One region of the Halomonas sp. OfavH-34-E genome, then DNA from elsewhere that is predicted to be linked to it. Evidence: riboswitches for the same ligand, from Rfam matches in the RefSeq annotation. Region 1 holds a riboswitch; the other holds the start of a gene.
What was found. Region 1 has a riboswitch for thiamine pyrophosphate ahead of NH448_RS10290 (sodium:solute symporter family protein). Riboswitches for the same ligand answer to the same signal wherever they lie in the genome.

Region 1 (15,039 bases):
ACCTGGCCGCGCGCTACGCCGAGGCCATCTACGCGGTGGCCTACGATCTGTCCTCTGCCCAGGACTACTACCGCGATCTTCAGGCCAGGGTAAAGGCCGCGGGCAGACCGAAGGTCGCGATCATGCCGGGGCTTGTGACCTACGTCGGCTCCACCGAAGAGGAGGCCAGACGCAAGCAGCGGGAGCTCGACGAACTGTTGCCGGTGGACAGCTCCCGGCGCCAGTTGAGTCAGTTCATCGGCCAGGACGTGAGCGACTGGGAGCTCGACGCCCCAGTACCCGAGTTGCCGCCACTGGAGGCCTTCAGCGGGCCCAAGGGGCGCTACGCCACGATTCTGCGGATCATCGAGAGCGAACGACCGACGCTGCGCCAGTTGCTGGGACGGCTCGCCGCCGGTGGCGGCCACTGCACCATGGTCGGCACCCCGGAGCGTATCGCCGACGAGATGCAGCGCTGGGTCGAGCAGGGCGGGGCGGACGGCTTCAACCTGATGCCGCCATCGCTGCCGGACAGCATCGAGGACGTGGTCGAACAGGTCGTGCCCGAACTGCAGCGCCGCGGGCTGTTTCGACGCGAGTACCAGGGCCGCACCCTGCGCGACCACCTGGGGCTGGCGCGGCCTGGTCGCTGATGAGCCGGAACTGCCAGGGCCCCTGATCGCCAGGCCTTGAAACGACAACAGCGGGACGCGTCAGCACGTCCCGCTGTTTTTTATCACGCCTTGCCAGGCTGTCAGCGTGGCGGTGTCAGCTCTGGAAACGCCGCACCAGACTGCCCATGCGGGTGAAGTCATAGTCCTGGCGGGATGGCAGCAGCTTCATCAGCACCAGCGAGACCAGCACCGGCACGAAGGCCGCCAGCAGGAAGGATTCCAGCAGGGTGGCGGTACCGCCGCTGGGGGACGGGAACATCGCCAGCCCGGCGACCAGGCCCGCAGCGGTGCTGAGGACCGCGTTGCGCCCGTCGTAGCGGCGATTGAACAGACCGAAAAACACTGGGAAGGCCGCCGCCGAGCACAGCAGGTCCGCCAGCAGGAACAGATAGAGCACGCTGTAGCCCTGGGCCGCCACCCAGGTCACCGGCACCGCTGCGGCGACGATCAGCCAGCGTGCCAGGCGCATCAGGGTGGCTTCGCTGGCCTGGGGCAGCAGCCGGTGCATGTCGACGGCGATGATGCTGGAGGTGGCGTTGACGGTAGTGTCGGCGCTGCTCATCACCAGGGCCAGACCCAGCGGAATCAAGGCCAGGGCGAACCACAGCGGCACCTCGGACAGCAGCACGCTGAACAGCGCCACCGAACCGTCTCCCTCGAGCCCGAGGCCGACGAAGGCCAGGCCGAACAGGCCCATCAGCACGATCACCGGAAAGTTGAACAGCCCTGCGATCCAGAAGCCCCGCCGCAGCACCTTGCTGTCCCGGGCGGCGTAGATGCGCTGCCAGGTGCCCTGGTAGAACAGGCCGGTCAGCATCACCGCGATAAAGAACGTCAGACCGGCACGCAGGCCACCGGCATCGGTGACATCCAGCAACTGGGGCGCACGCTCCTGCAGGCCCTCGAGCGTCGGCGCGACGCCGCCGGCGGCCTGCCAGCCGAACACCAGCAGCAGCGCCAGCAACGGCAGGATCACCAGCATCTGTACCTTGTCGGTGAAGATGGTGGTGCGCAGGCCGCCGTAGAAGGTGTAGAGCAGGGTCGCGATCATCACCACGCAGGCGGTCAGCCACAGCGGGATCGGCGCCAGCAGGGTGACCATATGGGCGATCGCGGTGAGGCCTGCCGCCAGCGAGATGAACAGATAGAACAGCATGATCGTCAGGGTGAAGGCGTACATGGTGCGCCCGTAGCGATGGATCACGAACTCGGTGAGGCCGTGGCCTTCGGGGATCAGCTCACGCATGCGTCGTCCCAGCGGGATCATCACCAGGCGCGGGACCATGGAACCCAGCGCATAGCCCAGTACCGCGCCGATGCCGCCCCAGGTAGCCGCCTGGGCGGGGCCGAACAGGATCCAGGTGCCCAGGGTGGTGGCCACCAGGGTCAACACCGTGGCGCGGGTGTTCTGGCTGTTGCGAGCCGAGATGTAGTCATCCAGGCCGCCCTGACGACGTCGGGCATAGATCAGGCCGGGGATGGCAAAGATGGCGGCGCACAGCAGAAGCCACAGCGCCGTCCAGGTGGGATCGAGCATCATCGAAAGAAGACCTCTTTCTTGTCGTTGTCCGCAGGGACCGGTGGACAGGCGGGACGAGCGGCGGACAGGAAGAAAGAGGAGATAACGCAACCATCCTTCCCTTCGCCGGCATGACCCGGATCAGGTTCAAAGGGTTACCGCGTGATGCGGAATCTCAGCCGTCAGGCTCCCCCAGGAATGCGCACAGCGTAGGACCGCCTCCGATGGCTGTCAATTGGCGCTTTGGCCGCAGCGACGGGGCGTCAGACGGTGGGCGAGGTGCGCAGGCTGTGCCAGCAATCGTAAAGCCAGTTTGCCGCCCGGCGTGGATCGATGTCAGCCATCGCCAGATAGCCATGACAGCAGGCCTCGCGGCTCGCTCGCACAATGGCCGAGGCGTCGGTGGCGTCCATCACCAGGGTGCGTCGGTGCCCGCCGCCGCCGCGCAGGAAGGGAGCCGCGGGCGCGCGCTGGAACTCGACGCCTGCCGGCAGGGGCGCTGTCGAGTGATGCGTGTCGGGGTGGTCTGGGGCGCACAGGATGACCTCGAAGCCGAGCCGTTGTCCCTGGCGCGCCAGGTCGGCATTGACCGGAGAGTGGCCGGTCAGTACCAGACGCAAGGCCGGCTGGATCAGCACCTCGACGACGTCGTCGCCGATCTGGACCAGCGGACTGGTTGGCGTGGGTCGCTGCAGGTTCATGGACGTATTGCCCAGGCTGACGCGGCGAATCAGCGATGGCTGGCCGGCGAGCGTTGCATGGATGACCTCCAGGTGCACCAGGGTCTCGCTGCTCGGTGACAGGCGCTCGACCAGACAGGGGGTGCCATCGTTGGCGTTGTTGTCGATATTGACCAGGCAGGCGCCGCCGCCCCGCGCCTGGGACAGCAAGATGGGCTGTCCGGCGTACCCGGGGCCATCGGCATCGCTGGTGACGCTCAGGTGGGGGAAGGCGGGAGCAGGGGTGTCCAGGCGTGTGCACAGCCAACTGGTATCCCCGCGATTGGCCAGCGTCAGGGCGTGTTCGATGGCGACAAGGTCCTGGTGGATCATGGGCAGCTCCCGCGGCGGTGTCGGCCACGCCAGCATAACGTGGAAGCGGGCAAGCGAAATAATCCGGCATCTATAAGCATCTTTTCATAGGCTAGAGAAGACGGCACGCGAGCCGCCAGGGTATTGACCTGCTGCCGGTCCAGGGCAGGGCTTACGCAAGGAGATGTCCTCATGGAGCGTTTTGCCTGGGTGGAAGAGGCATTGGTGTCGTCCGGAACGGTGCTGGTACGCCTGACGCCGGAGTTGCAGGTGCACGACGTGGTCGGTGATGCCGTGCGCGTGCTGGGCGAGCCTGGAGACGTCTGGATCGGGCGGGGGCTGGCAGAGCTGCCTGGCGAGGCCGCGGCAGTAGCTGAAGCCTGGGTCTCCCGGGGTGCCGCTCACGCTGCCAAGCCTTCGATGCCGCTGGAAATGGGCGATGGTAGCTGCTGTCGCCTGGCCGATGGTGGGCTGGTGCTGCGACTGTCGGCTCGGCAGAAGGCAAGCCGCGGTGTCATCGCGCGGATGGCCGACCACCTGCCGGTGATGGTGGCCTACGTCGACCGCGACTTCTGCTTCCGTTTCAACAATCGTGCCTACCTCGACTTCATCGGCCTGCCTGCCGAGGCGCTGATGGGGCAGCCGGTGTCTTCGGTGCTTGATGCAGACTCCTACGCCAAGATCCGGCCACGTTTCGATCTGGCGCTGGCGGGGCAGGAGGTCAGCTACGAGGATTCCCTGGTGCTCCAGGATGGTCGCCAGATCTACTTCAAGGTCCACTATCTGCCGGACCTGGTGGAAGATGAAGTGATGGGCTTCTACGCCATCATCCAGGACGTCTCCGAGTATCGCTCGATGATCCAGTTGTTACGGGATGTCCATACCGGGGTAAATCGCACCGATATCGGAGTATCAGAGATCGTCGACATGCTGCTGCGTGACGCCTTGAGCTACCTGAGGCTGGATATCGCGCTTGTCAGTCAGGTCGAGGGGGAGCGTTACACGGTTCGCTGGGCGGCCTCGGATAATGCGCCAGTCGCCTCCGGCGACAGCTTTGCACTGGGTGACACCTACTGTCGGCTGACCCTCGACGCCGATGACGTCTTCCATACCCACCGCGCCGGGCAGGACGAGCGAGTCAAGGGCCACCCCTGCTACGAGAACTTTCAGCTGGAGACCTATATCGGTGCACCGCTGCGGATCCAGGGCAAGGTCTGGGGAACCCTGAACTTCTCCAGTCCGTCGGCGCGGCGGCACGCCTTCAGCGAGGTCGACATCGAGTTGGTCCGACTACTGGTCGGGGCCGTCGAACGTGTCATTTCCAACGAGATGGAGGTCGATCGTATTCGCCTCGAACGTGATCAACTGGAAGACCAGGCGATGACCGATGCCTTGACCGGACTCCCCAATCGAAGCCAGCTGGATCGCCACGTCACCCGCCTGATCGAGGAATGCGACAGTGGCGGGATGGTGTTCTCGCTGGCCGCGGTCGATATCGACTTCTTCAAGCAGGTCAATGATGGTTTCGGTCATTCGGCCGGTGACCAGGTGCTCACCTGGCTGGCGCAAACAGTAGCCAACTGTCTGCGTGATGGCGATCTGGTGGCGCGCACCGGCGGCGAGGAATTCGTGGTGGTCATGCGGCGCACCGCCTTGCCCGAGGCGATCAAGGCGGCCGAGCGGGTGCGTCGCGCGGTGGAAGGGGGGGAAATCACCCTGTCGGATGGACAGACGATTCGCATCACCATCAGCATCGGCGTCAGCCAGTATCGCAAGGGGGAGGGGTTTGCACCGCTGTTCGAGCGCGCCGACCGGCGCTTGTACAGCGCCAAGCGTAGTGGTCGCAACCGCATTGCCAGCCTGGATGAATAGTGCCCAGGTGTCGCCAGGTGCAGCGTTGTCATCGCTGGCGTAGGACTTTGCTCGTGCTTTCGGTCTAGCCTGAAAGGCCCAGTGTGGGTGGTTGGGTAATCTCAGGTGGCTGGGCTGAGGTGACAGCGGCTGGCAGGCCCTGGCATCACCTTCCCGTCACGGGATTTTCACCACGCCCTCGGCCCCGAAGAGTGCCTCCTCCTAGGCGTAATTTCGGAACTTTCCAGGTTTCAATGTGTTACCCGATTCCCTTCGGTGGCGGAATGCGATAGCGAGTATGAACTTTCTCATCTTTTGCGATGTAGTTTCCTACTGCGTCGATACTGCGTTGATCATGTTGCCTGCAAAAGAGTAGATAGGAGCTGTGTTCCTACAAAAGATGTGGGTAATATCGTACATCCGTTGTTAATAAAATATTACAAAGCAGTTGCGCAATGCCGGTGTTTGTCCCACCGGTGCGCAGGGGAAAAATCATCATGCATCTCAACAAGCTTGCGTTCGGCCTGGCGTTGGGCGGGTGGGCGTGCCTGCTTGCTCCGTCCGTGCTGGCAGAAAGTCTGCTGGAACTTCACGAGCTCGCGGTGGACAGCGATCCTCAGTTTCAGGCCGACTTTCATGGTAAGCAGGCCACCGATGAGCGTTACTATCAGGCGCGCTCAGCGCTGCTGCCGCAGATCAATGTCAATGTCGAGCGCAGCGAGATCTCCCAGGACATCGTCAGTACCGACAACGAGGTCTACGGCAGCGGCAGCACGTCCTACCCGACCACCGTCTACGGTGTCTCGCTCGAGCAGTCGATCTATGACTATTCCCGCTGGGCAGCCTTTGGCCAGGCCAAGCTGGAGATCCAGCAGGCCGCGTCCGAGCTCGAGGTCTCGCGCCAGGATCTCTACCTGCGGGTGGCCGAACGCTACTTTGCGGTACTCGCCCTTTCGGAAAACCTGAGTTTCCTGCAAGCCGAAAAGAAGCAGGTCCAGACCAATCTCGAGCAGGTCAGGGCGCGTTTCGAGGACGGTTTGATTCGCGAGATCGATCTGCTCGACGCCCAGGCGCGCTTTCTGCAGGTCGAGGCGCGCGAGCTGGACGTGGCCAACCGTCTGCGCGATGCCCTCAATGCCCTGGCCGAGGTCAGCGGCGTGCGTCCGGTGGAGCTTAGCCTGGTCGATGAGGACCTGACGCTGGCGAGCCCAGAACCGTCGTCAGTCGAGGCCTGGATCGAGCTGGCGATGCAGCGCAATCCTCGTCTATCAGCCGCACGGCTGGCGGTGGAAGTGGCCAATCAGCAGGTCAAGGTGAGTCGCGGTGGTCACTATCCGACCCTCGATCTGAGTCTCGACTACGACAATGACGAGACCGAGGGCTCATTGTTCGGCGGCGGCAGCGAGGTCGAGACCCAGACCATTCGGGTCGGCCTCGATGTGCCGGTCTACAGCGGTGGGCGAGTGTCGTCGGAGGTGCGCGAAGGGACCCGTCTGATCGAGGCAGGGCAGGCTCGACTCGAACAGGTGCGGCGAGAACTCGACCGCGAGATACGTGCGGCTTTCGAGGGTATCGTCACCGCCATGTCCCGGGTCAGGGCGCTCAGCGAGTCCTTGACCGCCAACCAGCGCATCGTCGAATACCGCCAGGTGGCCTATGAATCCGGTGTCATGCCGGTGCTCGAACTGCTCGACGCCGAGCGCGATCTGTTCTTCGCCCGCAGCGAACTTGCCAGTGCGCGCTACGACTACCTGATCAGCGTGCTGCGGCTGAAGCATGCCGCCGGCGTCATCAATGGCGAAGACCTGGCGGAGATCGACGCCCATATGAATGACCGGATGGACCTCCTTGCCTTCCAGCACTGAACCCCGGCCCTTCGCCGAGCGTCAGGCGTTGATCGAGTCCTGGCTCGATAGCCTCGCGCGTCCCTACAGTGCCGAGCGCTCGGTCAAGTGTGCTCCCGCCCGCTGGGCGCATCAGCGCAGGCTCTACAGTGTGCCGCTCGAGGGCGTTGACGCCGACGATCTTGCGGTGCGCCTCGAGGGGTTGCTGGAGTCGCTGGCGCTGGCGCCTGGCGACCGGAGGGCCTTTGTCGCCGGACTGTCGACGCAGGCGATGGCGCACTATCTGCATCTCGGGCTGGAGGCCGCGACCACCAAGGTGTACTGGGAAGCGCCGCTGCCGGACAAGGCCCTGCCGGGGCGTCGCTTCCCGCTGTACCAGGCGTGGAAGTGGCGCCCTGGCGTCGACGCCAGTGTCTCCGACTATGTCCTGCTCGAGAGCGCCGAGGCGGTGCGCCATGCAATGGCGAGCACGCTTGCGGCGATGCCCCCGCTCGTCGGCGACGTGATCGAACAGCTCGAGGTCAGCCACGCGCTGGCACGAAAGCCCTGGCCACCGTTGACCGTGAGGATCGAGGAACGGCGCCAGGGCCGCGATACCGGTCGTGATTCCATCAATCTGCATCTACATCCGGCCGAGATACGTCTGGGCGAACTGGCGGGCCTTTTGTTGTCGCTGGCTCGCGAGTGGCGCTGTACGTCGCGCGCACAGGCGATCGAGTGGATTGCCGCCCACGGCGACAAGCCGCTGAGCAACCTTTCTCTGGGGTTCGATGCGAAAGGCGAACCCTTCGTGACCTTCTACCACGGGGTGACACTGGTCTCCCCGACTTCCACCGGCGCGCTGGCCGCGCAACGACGCTGACGTCCAGGCCCAGGGACGACACTCAATTACAAGAGGACTCTTTCATGGCGACTCAACTTCTGATCTATCGCAACGTTCAGCCGATCACCCGCGACAAGCATCGCGAGCTGTCGCTCAAGGTCGGCAAGGACTTCGGCTTTGCCAGCGGGGTGAACTCGGTGCCGCTGATGGCGGCCGAATTTCCGACCGCCGCCACCGACCTGCCGATCGTCTTCACCCAGGCCGACGACGGGGTGCTGCCGGTCGCCGTGCTGGGACTCGAGCAGGACCAGAATCTGCTGGTGGACCGTGAAGGCCAGTGGCGCGGTGAGTACGTACCGGCCTTCTTCCGCCGCTATCCCTTCGTGTTTGCCTCCGCCGACAACGACAAGACCTTCACCCTGTGCATCGATGATGACTACGAAGGGCTCAATCGTGACGGTCGCGGCGAGCGCTTCTTCGACGCCGACGGTGAGCAGACCCAGTACCTGGGCAAGGTACTGGACTTCCTTCAGGACTATCAGGCGCACTTCCAGCGCACCCGCGCCTTCTGCGCCCGTCTGGTCGAGCTCGACCTGCTCGAGTCGGTCGAGGCCCAGATTCGCCTGCCGGAAGGTGGTCAGCGCACCCTGACCGGCTTCCAGGCGGTCAACCGTCAGAAGCTCAAGGCGCTGCCCGAGGACAGCCTCAAGGCGCTGCTGGACAGTGACGAACTGGAGCTGCTCTACGTCCACCTGCAGTCGCTGCGCAATCTCAACCGACTGAGCCGTCAGGCGCAGGGTGGTTCGCGGCTGGGTGCTCTGGCCAAGGGCGACCCCGCCGAGGAGGCGGTCGCGTCTGACGCCGAACAGGACACTCCCGTTCACTGATCGACCGAGATCAGGGGGCGTATCGTCGCCGCGATGCGCCTCTTGACGTTTTTCGCCACCGGAGTCCCCCCATGAGTCGCCACCAGCGCAAGCCTCTGTCCGAATTGATCGCTCGTCTTCTCCGCCAGCCCAGGCGTGCTCGTCGTGCCCAGGCAGAGCCGTCCCGGTTCGTGTTCGAGGGACTCGAGCCACGCATGCTGATGTCGGCGGACCCGCTGACCGCCAGCGTGGCCGGTGGCGCCGAGATGACGTTGCGGGTGGTCGAGGAGAACCAGCAGCAGGTGCTGCAGGTGGTCGAACTCGACGAGCAAGGTGTCAGTCAGGTGGTGGCCTCACGCGGCCTCGATGACGCCAAGGCCAGTGGCGGCGTGGTCATTCAGGGCAGCGACGCCCAGGACATCCTGCGCGTGGACCAGAGCCTGCTGGGCCAGGCGGATGGTCTGCTGGTGAGCTTCCAGGGCGGCGACGGCGACGACGTCCTGGCACTCGAGCATAGCCAGGGGCTGACCATCACCTTCGCGGGGGGCGAGGGCGATGATCGCATCGAGGGCATCCAGGGCAACACCGAGTGGCAGGTGAGCGCCGATGGGGCGGGCAGCGTGGACTGGTCGAGCACCACCACGGCGGCGCGCAACGATAGCTGGCTCAGTTTCACGGGCATCGAGACGGTGAACGCCGCCTCCTATCGCCAGGGTGACGACGGCGTGCTGTCAGCCACGGACGATGCCGCTCGGCACCGGCTCTCGAGCAGCCAGGACGGGGCGCGTTGGTCGCTTTACGACGAGGGCAGTCTGGGGCTTGGCAATATCGCGTTCAACGGCATCGACCGACTCGACGGTCGGGCCGGCCAGATCCTCGACTTCAGCGACTTCTCCACCTCGGTAGAGGTCGATCTGGGGACAGGCAAGGCCACCGGCTTCGTCGGTATCGATGGCTTCAATCACGTCATTGGGACCGGCGGCGACGACCGCCTGATCGGTGATGTCACCTCGCAGATCGACACTATCCTGGACGGGGGTAATGGCAACAACCTGATCGTCGGGGGCGGCGGCGACGATACCCTGAAGGCCGGCGCCGGTCGCAGTACCCTGGTGTCGGTCAGCGGCAGCGATCGCTTCGAACAGAGCGAGCTGGGCAGTGAGTTCACCCCCGAGGAGGCCGAGCTGACCTACGTGGTGCAGCGCGCATCCGGGGACATCACCCTGACCAGCGCTGGCGCCACCGCGACGGTCACCACCGGCGACGGCAGCCTGAGCTTCCAGCGCCAGCCCGTGGAACTGGTGCTGTCCGCCGCGGGGACCGGCCAGACGCTGAATGCCAGCGGCTACTCGCTTTCCGGCGTGACCTTCCAGAGCCTGGATGGCGCCACCAATAGCCGACTTGTCGGCAGCGCGCAGGATGACCGATTCGTGCTCAGCGCCGGGGGCGGCAGTGTCCAGGCCGGTGGCGGCAACGACCGCATCGAGGCCAGCGCCGACGCCGACATGACCCTGACCGATACCGCGCTGAGCGTGACCGGCTGGACCAACTGGGTATTGGGCGACGTCGAACTCGCCACCCTGGTGGGCGGTGCTTCTGCCAATATGCTGGACGCCTCTGCGTTCAGCGGTTCGGTTCAGCTGGAAGGCGTCGCCGGTGACAACACCCTCAAGGCCGGCGCCGGCGATGCGGTACTCCTGGGCGGCAGCGGCAACGACACCCTGGTCGGGGGTGTCGGCGACGACGTGCTGTTCGGCAATCGCGGCAGCAACAGCCTCGATGGTGGCAGCGGCAGCGACTCGGTGCTGGGCAGTACTTCCCACAGCTTGCGTCTGTTCGGTGGTAGCGGTAGCGCCACCCTGGTGCGCGGCGACGTCGCCGAGGAGCGCGAGCTGGTGTGGTCGCGCAGCGCCGGTGAGACGGTGGTCTTTCACTTCGCCGGCGAGCAGACCGTGGCGCTGGCCTGGGACGCCGACGCCCTGGCGGTTCAGCAGGCGCTCGAGGCGCTGTCTGCGGTGGGCGAAGGCAACCTGCAGGTGGCCCGCGAGCTGTTCGAGTCTGCTGGAGAACAGCAGGTACGCTGGCGCATCAGCTTTATCGGCGACTTCATGGCCGTGGCCGACGACGGTGCCTTCGCCAAGGCGCTGGTCGGCAGTGGTCTGGCGCTGGGAGCTTCCGGGGCCAGCGCCACGGTGACCTCGACCCAGGTGCGCGCTCGGGAAGCGGGGCGTGACAGCCTGGCCGGCATCGAGCACGGCATGCTGCGTGCCGAGTTTGGCGACACCGTGCTCGACGCCAGTGGCTTTGCCGGCAGTGTCTATCTCCAGGGGGGCAGCGGCAACGACCTGATGATCGGTGGCGAGGCCACGACCCAGTTCGTGGCGGTAGCCGGGGATAACGTCATTCGTGCCGGGGCTGGGCAGAACGAGATCCGCGGCGGCGTCGGCCAGGATCGTCTGGAAATCGTCCTGGCCGATGGCCAGAACGCCGTCAATGTGAGTGGGGACAGCTTCAGCATCGATGGCGGGACCGCGTCGAGCTATCGCGATATCGAGGCGCTGACGCTGGTCGGCAACGCCGGCGCCAACACCCTCGATGCCAGCGGCTGGCACGGGGTCGGCGAACAGACCCGGGTCACTGCGCTGATGGCCGCTGGCGGCGCCTCCAACGCCGAGATCGAGACCTTCCTCTCGGCGCTGGGCGATGCGATTCCCGGTGCAGAAGACTTCGCCAGCCAGGCGGAGTACGAGTCCTACCTGGCGCGTTACGTCACCGGTAGCGAACTCGAGAACTCCGGCGCGCACCTGAGCTTCACCCTGCAGAATGGCGTGACGCGGGCGCTCAATGTGGCCGACGCCCGCACCCTCGGCGACCTGCTGGTGCTGCTCGGCAGTGTCGAGGGCCTGACCGCGAGCTTCGATGGTGCCAGCGGGCGTCTTGTGGTCACCGACACCACCACGGGAAGCGCGAGCTTCGCCGTCAGCGCCGACGCCACCGCGAAGATCCTGACCGATGCACTCGGCATGGGCGTCAGTGGCGACAAATGGCAGAGCACCGCCTTGAGCGGGACCGGCGTGGTGCTGGACGCCAGTGCCGGCGGCAGCGATGCCCTGATCGGTAGCCGTGGCGATGACCGTATCGTCGTCGTGTCCGGCGCCGCCAGTGTCGACGGCGGCGCCGGCACCGACAGCCTGCTGGCGGCGGCGGGCGACTCCATGACGCTGACCGATGGCGGGTTGGTCGTTGGTTCGGCCACAACCACGCTGTCCGGGATCGAGGCGGCGCGCCTGAGCCTGACCGGAGGCGCCGTCAAGACCCTGACGGCCACTGCCTTTACCGGCGCTTTGGCCATCGATATCGCCGAGGCGGCGACCGACACCATCGTGAACGCCAAGCCTGGCGATCAGGTCGAGGTGGAACTGGCGGCGGGGAGCCTCGCCCGGCTCGACGACGTGACCGTCAGTGGGGGCGCCAGCCTGGTGGGCTACTGGGATGGCGACGCCTCCCTGTCCAACGTGACTAGAACGTTGGACAGCAGTGTCGAGCTGCGTGCCGACGGTGCCTTGACCCTGGACAACGTCGATCTGAGCATGAGTGATCCGACGCTGGGACACGATCTGTCGATCCTGGCACGTGAGCTGACGATCGGTGGCGATAGTGTGATCGATGCCGGTAGCGGCGAGTTGCACCTTGGCGCGCAGTTGTTTCAACCCCTGCTGGCGCCTGCCAATGGCCTGGTCGACGTGGGCCTGTTCGACCTGTCGGTGGATATCGACAAGGCCACGCTCAAGGGCGGGGACGTAACCATCGATGCGCGCCTGGTGGATCCCGATCGCGACTGGTTCAACCTGCGCACCGGCGTGGCCTTCCTCGACCAGGGCATCGATGCGGCGCTGGACTTCCTTCAGGGGCTGTCGCTGTTTGGCAGTGTCTCGGTGATGGTGGCCGAGGTCACCATCGATATCGGCTCCGACGCGGTCATCACCGCCACCAGCGGGGACATCACCGTCGCCTCCGAGCTCGACATCAGTACCGAGGTGGGCGCCAGCAAGGCCTGGGGTCTGGGCGTGTCGGTCAGCACCCTGATCACCCGCTCAAGTGTGCACGTCCACGGTACCCTGAGCGCCGCCAATGACATCAACCTGAGCAGCAGTGTCAGCACCGCCCAGAGCGTCTCTGCTGAACCGGATGGCCTCAAGGGCGTGGCCGGCGCGGTGGCGGTCAGCGTGCTGGTCAGCGATTCCCGGGTGATGGTGTGGGAAGACGCCAGTCTGAGTGCAGGCAATGATCTGGTGGTCGCGGCGACCAGCGTGGAGGAAAACGAGACCTCCGCCAGTTCCGCCCCTGACAAGGGCAAGGTCGGCATCGCCCTGGCGATCAACGTCGAGACCAGCAACACCGAGGCGCAACTGGCCGGTGACGTCAGTGTGGGCGGCGATCTGACACTGAGCGCCGAGACCTCCCAGGGCGAAGACCACGGCGGTACCAGCGCCAGCGCCGGTACCGCCCCCGGTGGTGGCCCCGATAGCCTTGTCGACGGGGCCACTGCCAGCGCCGAGGACCTGTCGCCGACATCGGTGATCGGCAACTTTCAGGAGGCGCTCAGCGGCGTCATCGGTGACAAGATCAAGGAAGGCATCGCCGACCGCGGGCCTGCCTCCATCGGCGAGCACTTCAAGGAATCCCAGGGCCAGCAGAAGAACGCCCTGGACGTGGCCGCCGCCCTGGCGGTCTCGGTGGACATCAATCGTGCCGAGGCCCGCCTTGGCACCAGCGTGACGCGACTGGGCGCCATCGCCACCCAGCGCAGCGACATCGAGGTGGCCGGTGCGGTCAGTGTCAGCGCTACCAGCGCCCACCGCCCGGCGGTCAGCGCCGAGGGCTCCGCTACCGGCGTCGACCCCAACAAGAAGGAAAGGGAAGAGAGCTTCACCGACAAGGTGCTGGGCAACACCCTGATCGGCAAGCTGCGAGACGCCGCGGCGGAGTCCGAGGTCCAGGGCACCGACAGCGCCAAGGATCAGAAGGAAGACAGCCAGGTAGCCGATGTCGGTGTCGCCGGCGGCTTCGTCTTTGCGCTGCAGAACAACCATGCCGATGCGGTGGTCGAGGGCCTGGTGGACCTGGACGCCGGCGATGCCATCAGCGTCACCGCCGAGAGCCTCAACAGCGTCGATATGGATAGCCTGTGGGGGCGTCACCTGTATGTGGCGGGCAAGGCCCTGGGTGAACTCGATGGCACCTACGACCATGCAAGCGCGGAAGGTACGGCTGACCTGGCCAACGGCGACAAGGTGCTGGTGGCCGATGACCACCAGCGCGGGGGCGAGGCCGGCCTGATCTATCAATTCGAGGGGGCCGACGTCAGCGGTGTGGATCTCGCCAGTGAAGACTTCAGCGACGACAGCCGCTGGACTGCCCTGAGCTCGCCGTTGCAGACCCGTATCGAGGAATTCGTCGAGGCGCTCAACGCCTTTACTACCGGCAATCTGGGGATCAGCGGCAGCTTCGACAGCTGGACCGTGGCCACCGCCGAGGGGGGCAAGCTGGCCATCGCCGGTGCCGCCAACGTCTTCCTGGTCAATCAGGACAGCGAGGCCCGCATCCGCGAGGGTGCCCGGATCAATCTGGGGGGCGCCACCGATGTGGCCAGCGTCACACCCAGCGACGAGCAGCAGGTCGAGGTCATCGCTCGCAGCGACAACCACCTGCTGTCGCTGGTGGGCAATCTCAGCTTGCCGACCTTTGCCGGCGCCGACGAGGCCAGCGCCGAGGCCTGGCGTGACGCCTTCAAGAGCGATATCGATACCATCAAGTCCGGGTTCGCCGGCATCCAGTCCGACGGCAGCGCCATCGGTGCTTCCATCGGCGTGCATCTGCTCGGCGCGGATACCCGTGCGGTCATCGAGACAGGTGTGGCGCTGGTCGCCAGCAGTCTGGACGTGCGCGCCGACAGCGACACCCTGCTGATCGGGGCGGCGGTGTCCGGTGGCAAGGCCGACAAGGTCGCCTTCAACGCCACCTCAGTGGCCAATATCGTCGACAACACCACCCTGGCGCAGATTCAGGACGGGGTATCGCTGAACATTGGTGCCGTCTCTGTGGACGGGGCCAGTGGGCCGGCGCTCAGGGTCGGCGCCAACGACGACACCTACGCCTTTGGTATCGGCGGCAGCGTCGCCTCCGGCAAAAGCGCTGGCGTCGGTGTATCGGCGGTGGTCTCGGTGATGGAGCGCGACACCCGAGCGGTGATCGGTGGTGTGACCACGCCAGCCAGCGCCAGCGGTAGCATCACCGTAGGAGGTGATCTGCTGGTCGAGGCCAATAACGGCGGGGTGGTAGCCAACCTCGCCCTGGCCGGAGCCAAGGCGGGCAGCAGCGGTACCAGCGGGCTGGATTCGGCCGGTGACGCCAGCGGCTCGGGCGCTGGTGGTGGTTCGGCTGGGGGCAGC
Region 2 (15,039 bases), on a different contig from region 1:
ATGATGGTGTTCCACAGTCGTTTCGTGATTCAGGTACTGAGCGGCCGCACCGTGGCCTGGGATCCACAGTCCCGCGAGGGCCGCGCCCTGCCCTGGAAGGAAGCCTTTCGCCACACCTGGCTATGGTCACTGATCGGCGCCTTGTGGGCGCTGGTGACCTGGGCCTTCACCCCGAGCTTCTTCATCTGGCTGACGCCGGTGTGGCTCGGCCTGGTGATGGCCGCTCCGCTGGTCCGCTGGAGCTCCAGCCTGAGCATCGGCCGGGCCCTGAGGCGCGCCGGCCTGTTGCTGGTCCCGAGCGAGACCCGCCCCCCGGCGGTGGTAGGCGAGCTTCGCGTCGCCGAGGCACCACCGCCGCCGGCGACCCCGGCCGAGCCGCCACGGGAAGTCCCCCGCGAGATGCCGGTGCAGTCCTTTCGCGAGCACGGCACGGAATCGGCGCCGGAGGTCTCCGGCGAGAAGCCCGTCGACTGAGCCGGTGCCGTGGCACAGCGTTGTGTCCTCCCCCTCCTTTTGCATCATCCGGAGGGGGAATCCCAGCGGACTACTACACGTCAAGCATAGTAGCGTGATCCATGATTCATCTGTTTGCCGCTGTCTGGTGGTAACGCTTTGCTCTACAAAGAGCGTTCTCCAGCTCCGGATAACACACATCCGCCAGGAAAACCCTTTGTCAATCTCTACTTAAAAAGCAGGATAGCCACTTTTTCCCGAACTCTTCGTTCATATGCCTGATATCATGGTCTGGATGCGCTTCCTCATCCATGGCATCCCCTACAGGCAATCTTTTACTTCCCTTCGAGAGCTCCCGCTCCGTAAAACATCCGTTGACGATGGTATCAGCAGGCTGAGCGATCAACTCGGCATTGCATTTATCATACACTTCATCGTTCATCAACTTTATTCCGGACAGGTAGCTTTCCGGAGGATAACTTCTATCATCACCTTTCTTCCGAATAGGCAGGGGATTATGTCCAACATATATCTTTTTATTGGTCACGCTCCTGATCATTTCCATGATCTTCCAGGACGTCGTACCCTTGACACTATCCAGCACGGTTTGCTTTATTACTGCTGATGAAAAAAATTTTCCAGGTTCGACAAAAAAAACTTCCATCTGAAGTCCGTAAATCAAGAATAGATCATATTCAACGATATCAATCTCACTCTTGCCACCCGATGTATAGGTGATGGTCCTCTTTAATCTATCTGTTTTTGGAACCAGTTTATTATCGATGAGAAACAGTCCACCCAAGCCATTACTTCTAGCGGTAAAGAAGACAAGATTATATTCTTGATGCCACTCTGGCATCAGGTCCCAGGCTCTTTTCAAAGCACCAACGTGGCTATTGCCCAGCACACAAATATTTTTCTTCATTCCTTACCTCCAAAGGCGTCGAAGATCTCTTCTTCGCAAACCAGATCATTCATTTTCTTTACGCTACCTACCCTCTTGTTTTGTTTTCCGAAAATCTCAGCGCCAAACTTTTTCCTCAGAGAAGAAAAAAAATGATTCATCACAAAATCGACACCGTGGGGGTTAACACTTCGTTGATTGGGTTCGAAAAACACCCCCTTGAAAACCGGGCTGTTGATTATTTCATACGAAGGAAAATAATCCACATAATTACAACCTCTAGAAATCTGCCCAGCCACGGCACGCAACACTGACTTGGATTCCATTGTAGCGACGATCACGTTGTTCCTGGAGTTTGTCGCTACCAAAGGAACAGGGGAAACTGTCAATATAAAGCGTAACTCAGGATTCTCATGACGCATTATTTCTATGGCATCTCGCAGATCATTCATCACAGAGGGATACATCTGATTCTTGAACGCATGGATACCTTTCAGGTAGGTCCCTGCTGAAGTCCCGGGACACATCGGATACTCGTAGCCGTATTCCGAATTGAACCAGCTTTCAGTCAACCCTAAGGTGAAGACAAAGAAGTCTGATGAGAAGATGCATTCCCTAAACGCTTTTATTGTCTCCTCTCGAGAGAGCATTAACTCTTCTTTACTACAGAAACCCTCTGGTTCCACCACGGGGCGAAAGGGATCATAGAACCTTCCGTTCTTTTCCCAAATCTCCTCAGGCGGCTCTTTTATCCCTGTTGCCCACTCTACCCACTGCTTCAACAATGAGGTGGTGTATATATTCCCGGTTCTTGCCGAAAATATATTGTAATTGTATTTTTTTGCATTTTCCTGCGAGAGCCCCCTAGGTGGAGTTTCTGTCGAGACCCAGTTGAACCCTCTGCTATCAAGAGCGTTTCCAATATGTTGCGCAAAGCAGGAACCGAAGGTAACCACCCTACTATCCTTTGTGATCTTGAACTTTGGAGACCACAAATTGGATATGTCAAAAATCGACTTTTCTGATACAGCTTTTTTCCAGAAGGCACGGTCTGGAAGTGTCGAATATGGATTCATATTAATCACCTCAAACATAATATATAACATCGGTCGTGAACGAACAAAATTGATAACGTCTATCTTAAATCACACATTACCACGACGAATAGGAGTGTTTACGCCAACACTGGCATCTCGTCTTCCTTTCTAAAATATTTGCATAAAAAAAGATAGGCGAAATATTTGTCTATTGTGTTGAGAAACGAGCACTGACAACGGCCCCGGAGCCCTTCATAGAACCTTTCCCATGCACCATTTCCCTGCCCCACGGGTGGTTCAAAAGAGAACAAAGCAAGCATTTTTAGCTTCCATGAAAACTCGGCGAACCAATGCTTCCCATAAAGACGGGACCAACACACCTGTCACTTTCTGCCCTTCTTCACAAAGGAGTCATCAAGCGCACAACGACTGTCAGAATATCGATAAAACAAACGTACTTTTTTCACTCTAGATTCTCTCACATATTCTCTATCAGGCAGCCGCAAAACACGCAAATACAATCCAGAGAACATCCAAGAAAAACCACGCAAATATCCCTTTAAATAACAACAAAATCGTCGAAACTTTGTCGAATTGATCAATCAGGACTCTACTTCGCCACTTTTCCTCAATCGGATAAAATGCATTCTCAACCATGCGGAAACTTCTCCAGATATCTGGGCAGTTGCACTCTCGCGATATCGTGGAAACCTCCTCCCCCCAGCGGCGTATCTACTGATCGGGATCGGTTCTTGCCAAGCCGAGGTGGACTCCCTTCGAGGTCATGCTAGACTCGATCCAGACTCGCTTGACGGGGTGCCGGTGAATCCGGCTGAGATGGCGCAGGGCCAGGGTGACGAATCACCGGCCGCCAGCGCCGATCCCGTGGAACCTGATCCGGGTGCGGTGTGGCTTCACACCTTGAACCGGCGTAGGGAATCAGGCGGTGGTGACAGCCCCTGCGCGCGCACCTCCCTCCTTTCTCGTCGCCGTGTCCTCAGCCGCCGCACTCCGGATCCGCACCAACCGGAGGCAACATGGGCTACCGCTTTACCGATCTTGTCGACGCCTGCCGCGATGACTGGCACGCCTACATCGAACACGACTTCGTGCTCGCCCTTGGCCGTGGTGAACTGGCTGACGCCAGCTTCCGTCACTACCTCAAGCAGGACTATCTGTTTCTGCTGCAGTTCTCCCGGGCCTACGCCCTGGCGGCCTACAAGAGCCACAGCCTCGACGAGCTGCGCGGCGCCTTCGACGGCATGAAGACCATCCTCGATGTGGAACTCGGCCTGCATCTCGCCTTCTGCCGTGACTGGGGCATCGGCGAGGCCGAACTCGCCGAGCTGCCCGAAGCTCGCGCTACCCTGGCCTATACCCGCTACGTGCTGGACGCCGGCAGCCGCGGCGACCTCCTGGACCTGCACGTGGCGCTGGCCCCCTGCATGGTCGGCTACGCCGATATCGCGAGAACGCTCAACGCCCGTTCGGACACCCTGCGCGGTGCAGACAATCCCTTCGACACCTGGATCGCCATGTACGAAAGCGACGACTTCCAGGCCGCCGCACGCCAGGAGCAGGCCTGGCTCGACGATCAGCTGGCCCAGGTATCCGGCGAGCGCTTTGCGCGACTGTCACGGATATTCGCCGACGCGACACGACTCGAGATCGACTTCTGGCAGATGGGGCTCGATCTAAGCGACTAACACAATAAGCACCACGCTTGACGGGGGGCCGCCAGAGGCGGCTGAGATCATGCAGCGCATGGGACCCGTTGAACCTGATCTGGGGGTAACCCCGATGCCATGGCATCGCGGTGAGGACCAGCGTAGGGATCAAGCGCTCACGGCCCAGGCCACGACGCCCCCTCCTTCCTCACGCGATGCACACAACAACGCCAGCACCCAGTGCCGTGAGAAGGACAAGCCAATGCCGCTCGATCAACCCGTTTCCGCAAACAAACCCCGCCATAGCGCGCACTTCCTGGCCGAGACCGCCCAGGTCGACCAGGCCGCAGTTACGCCCCTGCCGGGTTCGCGCAAGGTCTATGTAAAGGGCTCCCGCGACGACCTGCGGGTGCCGTTTCGCGAGATTTCGCTGTCAGCGACCCGCACCTCCGGGGCCGACGAGGCCAATCCGCCGCTCTTGGTCTACGACACCTCCGGCCCCTACACCGATCCCCAGGTCGAGGTCGACCTGCGTCGCGGGCTTGCCGAGTTGCGCCGGCCCTGGATCGAGGAGCGCGACGACACCGAATGGCTCGATGGCCCGACCTCGGACTACGGTCGCCGACGTGCCAACGACCCGACGCTCGCTCCGCTGCGCTTCGAACTGACTCGTACGCCGCGCCGCGCACGTCGTGGCGCCGATGGCCGCGCCGGCAATGTTACCCAGCTGCACTACGCCCGCCGCGGCATCATCACCCCGGAGATGGAGTTCATCGCCATCCGCGAGAACCAGCGTCGACAGGCCCTGGCCGATGGCTATCGAGGCAGCGATGAGGTCGAGCGCATCCTTGACCACCAGCATCCCGGGCAGGGCTTCGGCGCCCGTCTTCCCGAGGAGATCACCCCAGAGTTCGTGCGCCAGGAAGTCGCCGCCGGGCGCGCCATCATCCCCGCCAACATCAACCACCCGGAAGCCGAGCCGATGATCATCGGGCGCAACTTCCTGGTGAAGATCAATGGCAATCTGGGCAACTCGGCGGTGACCTCCTCCATCGAGCAAGAGGTCGAGAAGATGACCTGGGGCATCCGCTGGGGCGCCGATACCATCATGGATCTGTCCACTGGCCAGAACATCCACGAAACCCGCGAGTGGATCATCCGCAACTCGCCGGTACCGATCGGCACGGTGCCGCTCTATCAGGCGCTGGAGAAGGTCAAGGGCGTGGCCGAGGACCTCACCTGGGAGGTGTTCCGCGACACCCTGATCGAGCAGGCCGAACAGGGCGTGGACTACTTCACCATCCACGCAGGCGTGCTGCTGCGCTACGTGCCGCTGACCGCCAACCGGGTCACCGGCATCGTCTCCCGCGGTGGCTCGATCATGGCCAAGTGGTGCCTTTACCATCACCAGGAAAGCTTCCTCTACACCCACTTCGAGGAAATCTGCGAGATCTGCAAGCAGTACGACGTGGCCTTCTCGCTGGGCGATGGCCTGCGTCCGGGCTCGGTGGCCGACGCCAACGACGAGGCCCAGATGGCGGAGCTCAAGACCCTGGGTGAGCTGACCCATATCGCCTGGAAGCACGACGTCCAGGTGATGATCGAAGGCCCCGGCCACGTGCCCATGCACCTGGTCAAGGAGAACATGGACAAGCAGCTCGAGTACTGCGACGAGGCGCCCTTCTATACCCTTGGGCCACTGGTGACCGATATCGCCCCGGGCTACGACCACATCACCTCGGGCATCGGAGCGGCGATGATCGGCTGGTACGGCTGCGCCATGCTGTGCTACGTCACCCCCAAGGAACACCTGGGCCTGCCCGACAAGGACGACGTCAAGACCGGCATCATCACCTACAAGATTGCCGCCCACGCCGCCGACCTGGCCAAGGGGCATCCCGGCGCCCAGCGCCGCGACAACGCCCTGTCCAAGGCGCGTTTCGAGTTCCGCTGGGAGGACCAGTTCAACCTGGGCCTCGACCCTGACACCGCCCGCGCCTATCACGACGAGACGCTGCCCAAGGACTCCGCCAAGGTGGCCCACTTCTGCTCCATGTGCGGCCCCAAGTTCTGTTCCATGAAGATCAGCCAGGAGGTCCGCGACTACGCCCGCGACAACGGCCTGGAGGGTGACGGCGACGCCGTCATGGCCGGCATGGAGGAGCGCGCCCGGGTCTTCCGTGAACAAGGCGCTGAGCTGTACAAGGAGGTTTGAACAAGGAGGTCTGAGACAAGCCATTCCCCGGCGCATCCCCGGGCAGCGTTCGACTGCTCGGGGATGCAAGTCTTGTACGCCCGGTTCCAGTTCTGCCGCACAAAGTTAGACAAAAGTCTAATCCGAAGATTCATGCACTTGACGCTCATCACGGCTTCGTCGGATCCACCAGCAAAGCCGTTCGACTACCTCCCCAGGCCAATTATTCGCGCCCCGGGGCGGTGCTAGATTCGCCGCCATCCCACGCATTCTCGCCTCACCAAGGCGTCTTTTCTGGAGATGGCATGAAAGCCCCGATTCTGGTGATCAACTGCGGCTCCTCTTCGATCAAGTTCGCGCTGATCGATCAGGCCCCCGACGCTCCCCGACTGTCCGGTATCGCCGAGCGCCTGGGCAGCCACGAGGCTCGCCTCAAGCTGACGGACGAACACGGCAGCGCCCGCGAGGTCTCGCTTCCCCGTGCGACCCACGCCCTGGCGCTCAAGACGATTCTTGAGCACCTTGGCGTCCACCGGCCCATCGGTATCGGCCACCGGGTGGTACACGGCGGCGAGCGCTTCACCGCCGCTACCCTGCTCGACGACGCCGTGGTGCGCACCATTCGCCAGACCATCAGCCTGGCTCCCTTGCACAATCCGGCCAACCTCGACGGTATCGTCGCCACGCGCCGGCTGTTCGAGGATCTGCCTCAGGTGGCGGTGTTCGATACCGCCTTCCACCAGACCCTGCCGCCCCACGCCTACCGCTACGCCATCCCCGAAGAGCTCTACAGCCGACACGGCATCCGTCGCTACGGCTTCCACGGCTCGAGCCATGCCTACGTGACCGGCCGCCTGGCAGAAGTCAGCGCCCGTGGTGAAGGCGGCTGGCTGATTGCCCACCTGGGCAATGGCTGCTCCGCCACCGGGGTGTGGGCCGGCAGAAGCCTGGACACCAGCATGGGCATGACCCCGCTGGAAGGCCTGGTGATGGGCACCCGCAGCGGTGACGTCGACCCCGGCCTGCACCTGCACCTGGCGCGGCAGCTGGGCATGTCGCTGGAGGGCGTCGATCAGTTGCTCAACCAGAAGAGCGGACTGCTGGGGCTGTCCGAGCTGACCAACGACATGCGTGAGCTCGAACAGGCCGCCAGTGAAGGTCACGCCGGCGCGAGCCTGGCCATCGAAGTCTTCTGCTACCGCCTGGCCAAGTCCCTGGCGGGCCTGGCCTGTGCCCTGCCCCGGATCGACGGCATCGCCTTCACCGGCGGCATCGGCGAAAACTCTGCCCTGGTGCGCGCCCGGACGCTGGGCCACCTGGAGGCCCTCGGTGTGCGCCTGGACGCTGACGCCAACGAGAGCCTCGGGCGTGGCGAGGAAGGCCAGATCCACGACCGAGGCGCCAGCTCGGCGCCGGAGATCCGCGTCATCCCCACCGACGAGGAAGGCTATATCGCCAGCCAGACCCGGGAATTGATCGTGAGCCTGACGTCCACGCCAAAGCTCGAGGAGGTTCTGTGAGCACCCAGTCCCGCACGCTGCTGCTGATCCCCATCGACGACGGCGTCGCCCTCACCTCCGCCGGCCTCGGCCTGCTTCGTGCGCTGGATACGCTGGGGCTGGACGCGGGTTTTCTGCAGCCCTTCAGCCAGTCCGAAGGTGGCGAGCAGGCAAGTGACAACGACGAACGCGCCCGCTCGCTGGTGGCCAGTACCCTGGGCATAGGTTCGCCGCGTCCGATCTCGCGCCAGACACTGGAGCAGTATCTCGGCCGCGACGATCGCGATGGTCTGCTGGAACTCGCCGTGGAGCGCCACGCCCGCGTCGCCCGCCCTGCCACCGGCAAGGCACCGGCGCTGATCGTGGTGGAGGGCGTTCGCCCACTGCCGCGAAACGCCTACGCCTTCGACCTCAACGTGCGCCTGGCCAGTGCCCTCGACGCCCAGGTGGTACTGGTCGCCGATGGCCAGATCGCCGATCCCCAGGAGCTGGCCAAGCAGTTGCAGTTCCATCGCCAGAGCATCGACGCGGTGGGTTCGGTCCGTACTCTGGGTGCCATGCTGATGCGACTGCCGGGGGACGGCGACGGCTCTGCCATCGACCAGACCCTGGCCTCGGTCAGCGAGGTCGAGGCCCGCGCCCATCGCCAGCACTGGCAGCAGCAGCTCGCCAGCGGCGCCGATCTGACCCTGCCGGTGGTCGCGGCGGTGCCCTACCGGGCCTCCCTGACCGCACCGCGAGTGGTAGACGTGGCCCGCGCCCTCGATGCCAGGATCCTGCACCACGGCGAAGCCGATCGCCGCCGCGTCGCTCACTCGACGCTGGGGGCCCGCAGCGCCGAGCACCTGCTCTACGCCCTGCGTCCCGGCGAGCTGATCGTGTCCCCCGGGGACCGCGACGACACCCTGCTGGCGGCGGCGCTGGCCACCATGAACGGCGTGCCCCTGGCAGGTCTCTTGCTGACCCACGGCGAGTCACCCAGCCAGCAGCTGATCGACGTCTGTCGCCCGGCGCTGGCCTCGGGGCTACCGGTCCTCTCGGTGGACACCGACAGCTACGCCACCGTGGCCCGGCTCACCGAGATGTCCGGCAGCATTCCGGTCGATGATCACGAGCGCGCCGAGGCCATCTGCGCCTTCGTCGCCGATCACCTGGATCGTGACTGGCTGCTGGCACTAATTCACGACGACGCCCAGCGCCGCCTGTCACCGGCAGCCTTCCGCCATCAACTGGTCAGCATGGCCCAGCACAAGCGTCGGCGTATCGTGCTGCCCGAAGGCGACGAGCCGCGCACCCTGGAAGCGGCCATCCTGTGCCAGCGTCGCGGTATCGCCAACTGCGTGCTGCTGGGCAAGCGTCGCGCCATCCTGGAGGTGGCCAAGGCGCGAGGTCTGGAGCTGCCCGACGATCTGCAGATCCTCGACCCGGACGCCGAGCGTGGTCGCTTTGTCGCCCCCATGGTCGAGCGCCGGCGTGGCAAGCTGACCCCGCTGACCGCCGAGGCCCAGCTTCATGACAGCGTGGTGCTGGGTACCATGATGCTCGCCGAAGGCGAGGTCGATGGCCTGGTCTCCGGCGCCGTGCATACCACCGCCAACACCGTGCGCCCGGCCTTTCAGCTGATCAAGACCGCCCCCGGCTACGGCCAGGTGTCGTCGGTGTTCTTCATGCTGCTGCCCGACCAGGTGGTGGTCTACGGTGACTGCGCGGTCAACCCCGACCCCGACGCCGAGGCGCTGGCCGAGATCGCCCTGCAGAGCGCCACCAGCGCCGAGGCCTTCGGCATCGAGCCGCGGGTCGCCATGATCAGCTACTCCACCGGCGAGTCCGGCAGCGGCGCCGACGTCGACAAGGTCCGCGAGGCCACCCGCATCGCCAGGGAACGGGCCCCGCACCTGGCCATCGATGGCCCGCTGCAGTATGACGCTGCGGCCATCGCCAGCGTGGCCCGGCAGAAGGCACCGGAGTCACCGGTGGCCGGCCGCGCCACGGTGTTCGTGTTCCCGGATCTGAATACCGGCAACACCACCTACAAGGCGGTCCAGCGCAGCGCTCGGGTAGTCAGCATCGGCCCCATGCTTCAGGGCCTCAACAAGCCGGTCAACGACCTGTCCCGGGGCGCCCTGGTCGAGGACATCGTCTATACGATTGCGCTGACCGCGATCCAGGCCGGTCAGTAACGACCAGAACAGCGCCACAGACCGTGAGAAACGCCGAGGCCCCGGAGAACCGGGGCCTCGGTGTTTGTGTGGGCTTTGCGTTGCTTTCTAACTCGCCCGGGACCGCTCGCTACCACTCGGCGATGCCGGTATACAGGCACACCAGCACCAGCCCAAGCAGGAAGACGGTCTCGGCGACCATCAGGATGACGGGCTTCCAGCCAACCACGGCGAGCTTCTGGAAGGAGGTCTTGATACCGAGTGCGGCGATGGCGGTGACCAGGCACCAGCGCGACAGGTCGGTCATGCCCTCGACCATCACCTGGGGGATCACGCCAAGGCTGTTGATCAGCACCAGCACCACGAAGGCCACCAGGAAGCTCGGGAACATCGGCACCTTGCCACCTTCACCGCCACGGGCGCGGCGAAACAGCAGCATGAACACCATCACCGCCGGCACCAGCATGGCGACCCGCAACAGCTTGACGAAGGTTGAGATATCGCCGGTCTCGTCGGAGATCATATAGCCGGCACCGACCACCTGGGCGACGTCATGGATGGTGCCACCAAGAAAGATGCCGGCCTGGGTGTCGGTCAGTTCCAGCGCGCCGACCAGCAGCGGGTAGAGCACCATGGCGGCGGTGGACAGCGTCGTCACGCCAACCACGGTCAGGATGGTATTGCGCTCGGCGATCTCGTTGCGCGGCATCGCCGCAGACAGCGCCAGTGCCGCCGAGGCGCCGCAGATCGCCACCGACCCGCCGGTCAGCAGCCCCAGGTCATTTTTCAATCCCAGCAGTCGCGCCAGCACGCTTCCCGCCAGAATGGTCAGCACCACCCCGGCGACCACCGTCACCACCGGGCCGATCCCGAGTTCCGCTACCTGCTCCAAGGTGATGCGTACACCCAGCAGGGCAACACCCAGCCTGAGGATGGTGCGGGCGGCAAACTCCACCCCCACCAGGCAAGGGCCCTGCTCGCTGAGAAAGTGCAGGGTCATGCCGAACAGCAGTGCGTAGAGCAGGGTCGGGCCACCGTAGTGATCGGCGATAAAGGTGGTGGCCAGGGCAATGGTGATGCAGATCAGCACCCCCGGCATGCGCTCCCGGGCGGGCTCCAGATGGCGACGCCATCCGGTCACGGGCGTCTCGGGCTTGGCGTGTGTCGTTGGCTGGGACATGGGCGTCCTCTCGTTTATTCGTTGTTCGCATGTCAGGGGGTCGCGCTCAGCGGGTCAGCCGATGACGCGCTATTGATTTGATCCTGGCCCAGCCCGCTGTCGCGACGTTAGGGCCAGAGCGCGGCCTCGAGTAAGGCCAGGCCCCGATGGCATCGATCCGCTGTCGAGATTCCAGCGCTGCACGTCAAGCGACTCGCGCCTGGGCACGGCGATCGGCCTTGATCATGTCCGCCGCGCGTTCGGCGATCATGATGGTCGGGGCGTTGGTGTTTCCCGAGACGATGATCGGCATGATCGAAGCGTCCACCACCCTCAGTCCCTCGAGGCCGTGCACCCGCAGTCGGTCATCGACCACCGCCAGGTCGTCGTGGCCCATCTTGCAGGTGCCCGCCGGGTGGTAGATGGTCTGACTGTAGCGCCGGGCGGCCTCGAGCAATTGCTCGTCGCTCTGATACTCCCGCCCCGGCACGTATTCATCGGTGATCACCTCGGCAAGCGGTGCCTGCTCGGCGATGCGTCGCGCCACCTTGATGGCGTCCACCGCCACGCGACAGTCTTCTTCGGTGCTCAGATAGTTGGGCTGGATCGAGGGATAGACGGCGGGGTCGGCGCTGGTGATGCGAATACGCCCCCGGCTGGTCGGACGCAACTGGCACACCGAGGAGGTGAAGGCCGAGAACGGATGCACCCCTTCGGCCGGCTTGTCCGCCGACAGCGGCTGCATATGGAACTGGATATCCGGGCGATCCAGGCCCTCCCGCGACTGGGTGAAGATGCACACCTGACTGGCCGCCAGGGTCAGCGGTCCGGTGCGGGTCAGGGCGTACTGGGTGCCTACCGCCAGCTTTCTCAGCGGATGACGCACCTCGTCGTTGAGGGTGCGACAGGAGGTCTTGAACACCAGCCGGATCTGCAGATGGTCCTGCAGATTCTCGCCGACGCCTGGTAGTGCATGATGGCAGTCGACGCCGACCTCGGCCAGGTGGTCGGGGTCCCCGATGCCGGAGCACTGCAGGATCTGCGGCGAGCCGATGGCGCCGCTGGACAGCAGCACCTCGAGCCTGGCGCTTGCCCGATGGGTGCTCTGCCCCTGGCGGTACTCGACCCCGACCACGCGCTTGCCCTCCAGCAGCAGCCGCTGACAGTGGGCTCGCTTGACCAGGGTGAGATTGGGGCGCTTGAGCGCCGGACGCAGAAACGCCTTGGCGGTCGAGCAGCGAAAGCCCTTGTAGGAGGTCTGCTGGAAGTAGCCCACGCCTTCTTGCCTGGCCCCGTTGACGTCGCGGTTCTCGGGAATCCCCGAGGCCTTGGCCGCCTCGATGAAGCGTTCGGCGATCTCGCGGCGCAGGCGCAGATCCGAGACCTTCAAGGGCCCGTCGGCGCCGTGGTAGTCATCGGCGCCCCGCTCCTGGCACTCCGACTTCTTGAAGTAGGGCAGCACCGAGTCGTAGTCCCAGCCGTCGTTGCCCAGCTGCGCCCAATCGTCGTAGTCCTCGCGCTGACCGCGAATGTACAGAAGCCCATTGAGCGAGCTTGACCCTCCCAGCACCTTGCCTCTGGGCCACTGCAGCCGGCGACCGTCGATGCCCTCGTCGGGATCGGTGAGGTAGCACCAGTCGGTGGCCGGATTGTGCATGGTCTTGAAGTAGCCCACGGGCACGTGGATCCACGGATTCCAGTCGGACCCGCCGGCCTCGAGCAGCAGTACCGACACCTCGGGGTCCTCGCTCAGGCGGTTGGCCAGCACGCAGCCGGCGGAGCCCGCCCCCACGATGATGTAGTCGAAAGCCTCTGGCGGTGGTGTTGTGGTTGTCATGTCGCTCACTCAATCGAGACGTTTTATCTCAATTTATGCTAGACAGTTTTCTCAAAAGATCAATATCGAGACAAAAAAACTCATTTTTATTGATCTATTCCCGAGAGACTTCTAAGGTGTGGTCAAGGCCCTTTATCGGGCCCGGTGCCAGGCGACGATCGCCAAGCGCGAACGCCCCGGCACTCCCCTGCATCCCTACACCAAACACAAGACTGGGAGCCTTCCATGAGTTCACGCCTCTTCTCATCAGACGTGTCGCGCCGCGACTTCCTGAATATCTCGGGTCGCTTCGGCATGACCTCCACGCTGCTGGCCGCCAGTGGTCTGGGCGCTGGCCTCACCGCTTCGAGCCTGGCCCGAGCCGCCGACGCCGAGCAGCAACGCCGCTATCAGACCGAACCCAAGTTCCAGCTGCGCTTTGGCGCCTCGGGCTTCAACGAGCGCAATCTCGATATCCAGAAGTCCGGGCAGCTGTTCTTCGCCCGTGACGTCGAGGAGCGCACCAACGGCGCCATCCGCGTCGAGTTCATGGGCTCCAACGAGGTCTGCAACCAGCTCGATTGCGTCAGCAAGGCCCAGCAGGGCATCGTCGACATCTTCTCGGCCTCGACCCAGAACTCCGCCGGCGGCGCGCCCTACCTGAACGTGCTGGACTTCGCCTACATGTTCCCGAGCGTCGCCTCGATGTTTCACTTCTTCTACGACCCTCGCAGCGAGGCCCTGCTGCGCGAGCCGATGCGCCAGCGCCACAACCTGCAGTTCCTGTTCACCCACTGCGACCTGCGCGGGCTGATGATGGGCCAGAGCTGGGCCGGCAAGCCGCTAGTGGACAGCCTCGAGGTGCTGCAGGGCACCAAGAACCGCGTCACCGGCACCCAGCTTGGCCGCATCGCCATGGAACAGCTTGGCCTCAACCCGGTCCCGGTGGCCTGGGAAGAGACCCTGGACGGCCTGCGTCAGGGCCTGCTGGACGGCGCCGAGACCTGGATGAGCGCGGTGGCCTACGCTGGCATGGCGCCGGTGGTGTCCCAGGCGGTCGACCTGCGCTTCTTCGCCGGTACCGAGCACACCGCCATGAACCTGTCGAAATTCGAGGCGCTGGACGCCGAGCTGCAGGATCAAGTGATGGAGTCGGCCTACGCCGCCCAGATCTTTACCCAGGGCATGAACGAGGCCGGCCGCTACCAGATCGTCGGCGCCACCGAACACCCCGCCGCCGGCACCGTGTTCGCCGAGAACAACGTGCGGGTGGCCCCGCTGTCCGACGAGATCCGCGCCCAGGCCGAGCAGCTATGCGCCCCGGAGTTCAATCCAGAGCCCTGGGAGCAGTGGCGCGAGCGGCTCAATGCCTGGGCCGGCGACGTCGACATCTACAAGGAAATCCACACCATCGCCCGGGAGATCCCGCGTGAGATGGCGGCGGTCAACGTGGCGCCGAAGCGCTGGTGGAGGGCGTAATGACCGATCACAAGGCCACCGCGGCCCAGGCGACGTCGAACGACGTCGCCGATCGGCCGACCCCCGCCTGGCTGGCGCCACTCAAGTGGCTCGACGCCAATCTGGAAAAGGTGATCATCCTGATCTCCTACAGCGGCATGGCGGGCATCATCTTCGTCGAGGTCATCCGCCGATTCTTCTTCAGCCTGCAGGCGCCCTGGAGCACCAGCATTCCGGTGCTGCTGTTTCTGTGGCTGACCTGGTTCGGCGCCTCGCTCAACGTCAAGCAGCGTACCCACCTGTCGCTCAACGAGATTCGCATGCGCCTGCCCTACGCCGGCCAGTTCGCCTGCCAGGTGCTCGACGCCGTGCTGTGGATCGGCTTCGGCGCCCTGGTCATCCACTTCACCATCGCCCAGGTGGAACTGGCGCACATGAACTTCGCCATCGTGCCGGGCACCGACAACGTGATGCAGTGGTGGTTCTACCTGGCCACGCCGCTGGCCTGGGCCCTGATCATCTTCCGGGTGCTGCAGAACCTGGCCAGCGACATCGCACGCTTCCGGCGCCGCGAGCCGTTCAACCTGCAACCGTCCATCATGGACTAGGAGAGACGTCATGACCGACGGCATGCTTATCGGCCTGGTCACCGCGGGCTGCACCACCATCTTTCTGCTGGGGGTACCGATCTTC

Region 2: linked by a shared signal. The riboswitch ahead of thiC (phosphomethylpyrimidine synthase ThiC) and the one ahead of NH448_RS10290 (sodium:solute symporter family protein) in region 1 are both predicted to bind thiamine pyrophosphate.

What each region holds. Positions count from the first base shown of each region.
Region 1 covers NZ_JAMXRY010000019.1:66,867-81,905, forward strand. The annotation lists gene NH448_RS10285 (LLM class flavin-dependent oxidoreductase) at 1-632, shown strand, start outside; gene NH448_RS10290 (sodium:solute symporter family protein) at 748-2,193, opposite strand; TPP riboswitch at 2,274-2,376, opposite strand; gene NH448_RS10295 (hypothetical protein) at 2,436-3,224, opposite strand; gene NH448_RS10300 (diguanylate cyclase) at 3,396-5,075, shown strand; gene NH448_RS10305 (TolC family outer membrane protein) at 5,552-6,919, shown strand; gene NH448_RS10310 (hypothetical protein) at 6,903-7,760, shown strand; gene NH448_RS10315 (SapC family protein) at 7,805-8,608, shown strand; partial or broken gene NH448_RS10320 (LEPR-XLL domain-containing protein) at 8,680-15,039, shown strand, end outside.
Region 2 covers NZ_JAMXRY010000043.1:5,749-20,787, reverse strand. The annotation lists gene mdoH (glucans biosynthesis glucosyltransferase MdoH) at 1-474, shown strand, start outside; gene NH448_RS17150 (hypothetical protein) at 674-1,378, opposite strand; gene NH448_RS17145 (GSCFA domain-containing protein) at 1,375-2,433, opposite strand; TPP riboswitch at 3,197-3,350, shown strand; gene tenA (thiaminase II) at 3,432-4,100, shown strand; TPP riboswitch at 4,112-4,246, shown strand; gene thiC (phosphomethylpyrimidine synthase ThiC) at 4,324-6,276, shown strand; gene NH448_RS17130 (acetate kinase) at 6,561-7,775, shown strand; gene pta (phosphate acetyltransferase) at 7,772-9,934, shown strand; gene NH448_RS17120 (putative sulfate exporter family transporter) at 10,044-11,093, opposite strand; gene NH448_RS17115 (choline dehydrogenase) at 11,278-12,909, opposite strand; gene NH448_RS17110 (TRAP transporter substrate-binding protein) at 13,135-14,367, shown strand; gene NH448_RS17105 (TRAP transporter small permease) at 14,367-14,954, shown strand; gene NH448_RS17100 (TRAP transporter large permease) at 14,965-15,039, shown strand, end outside.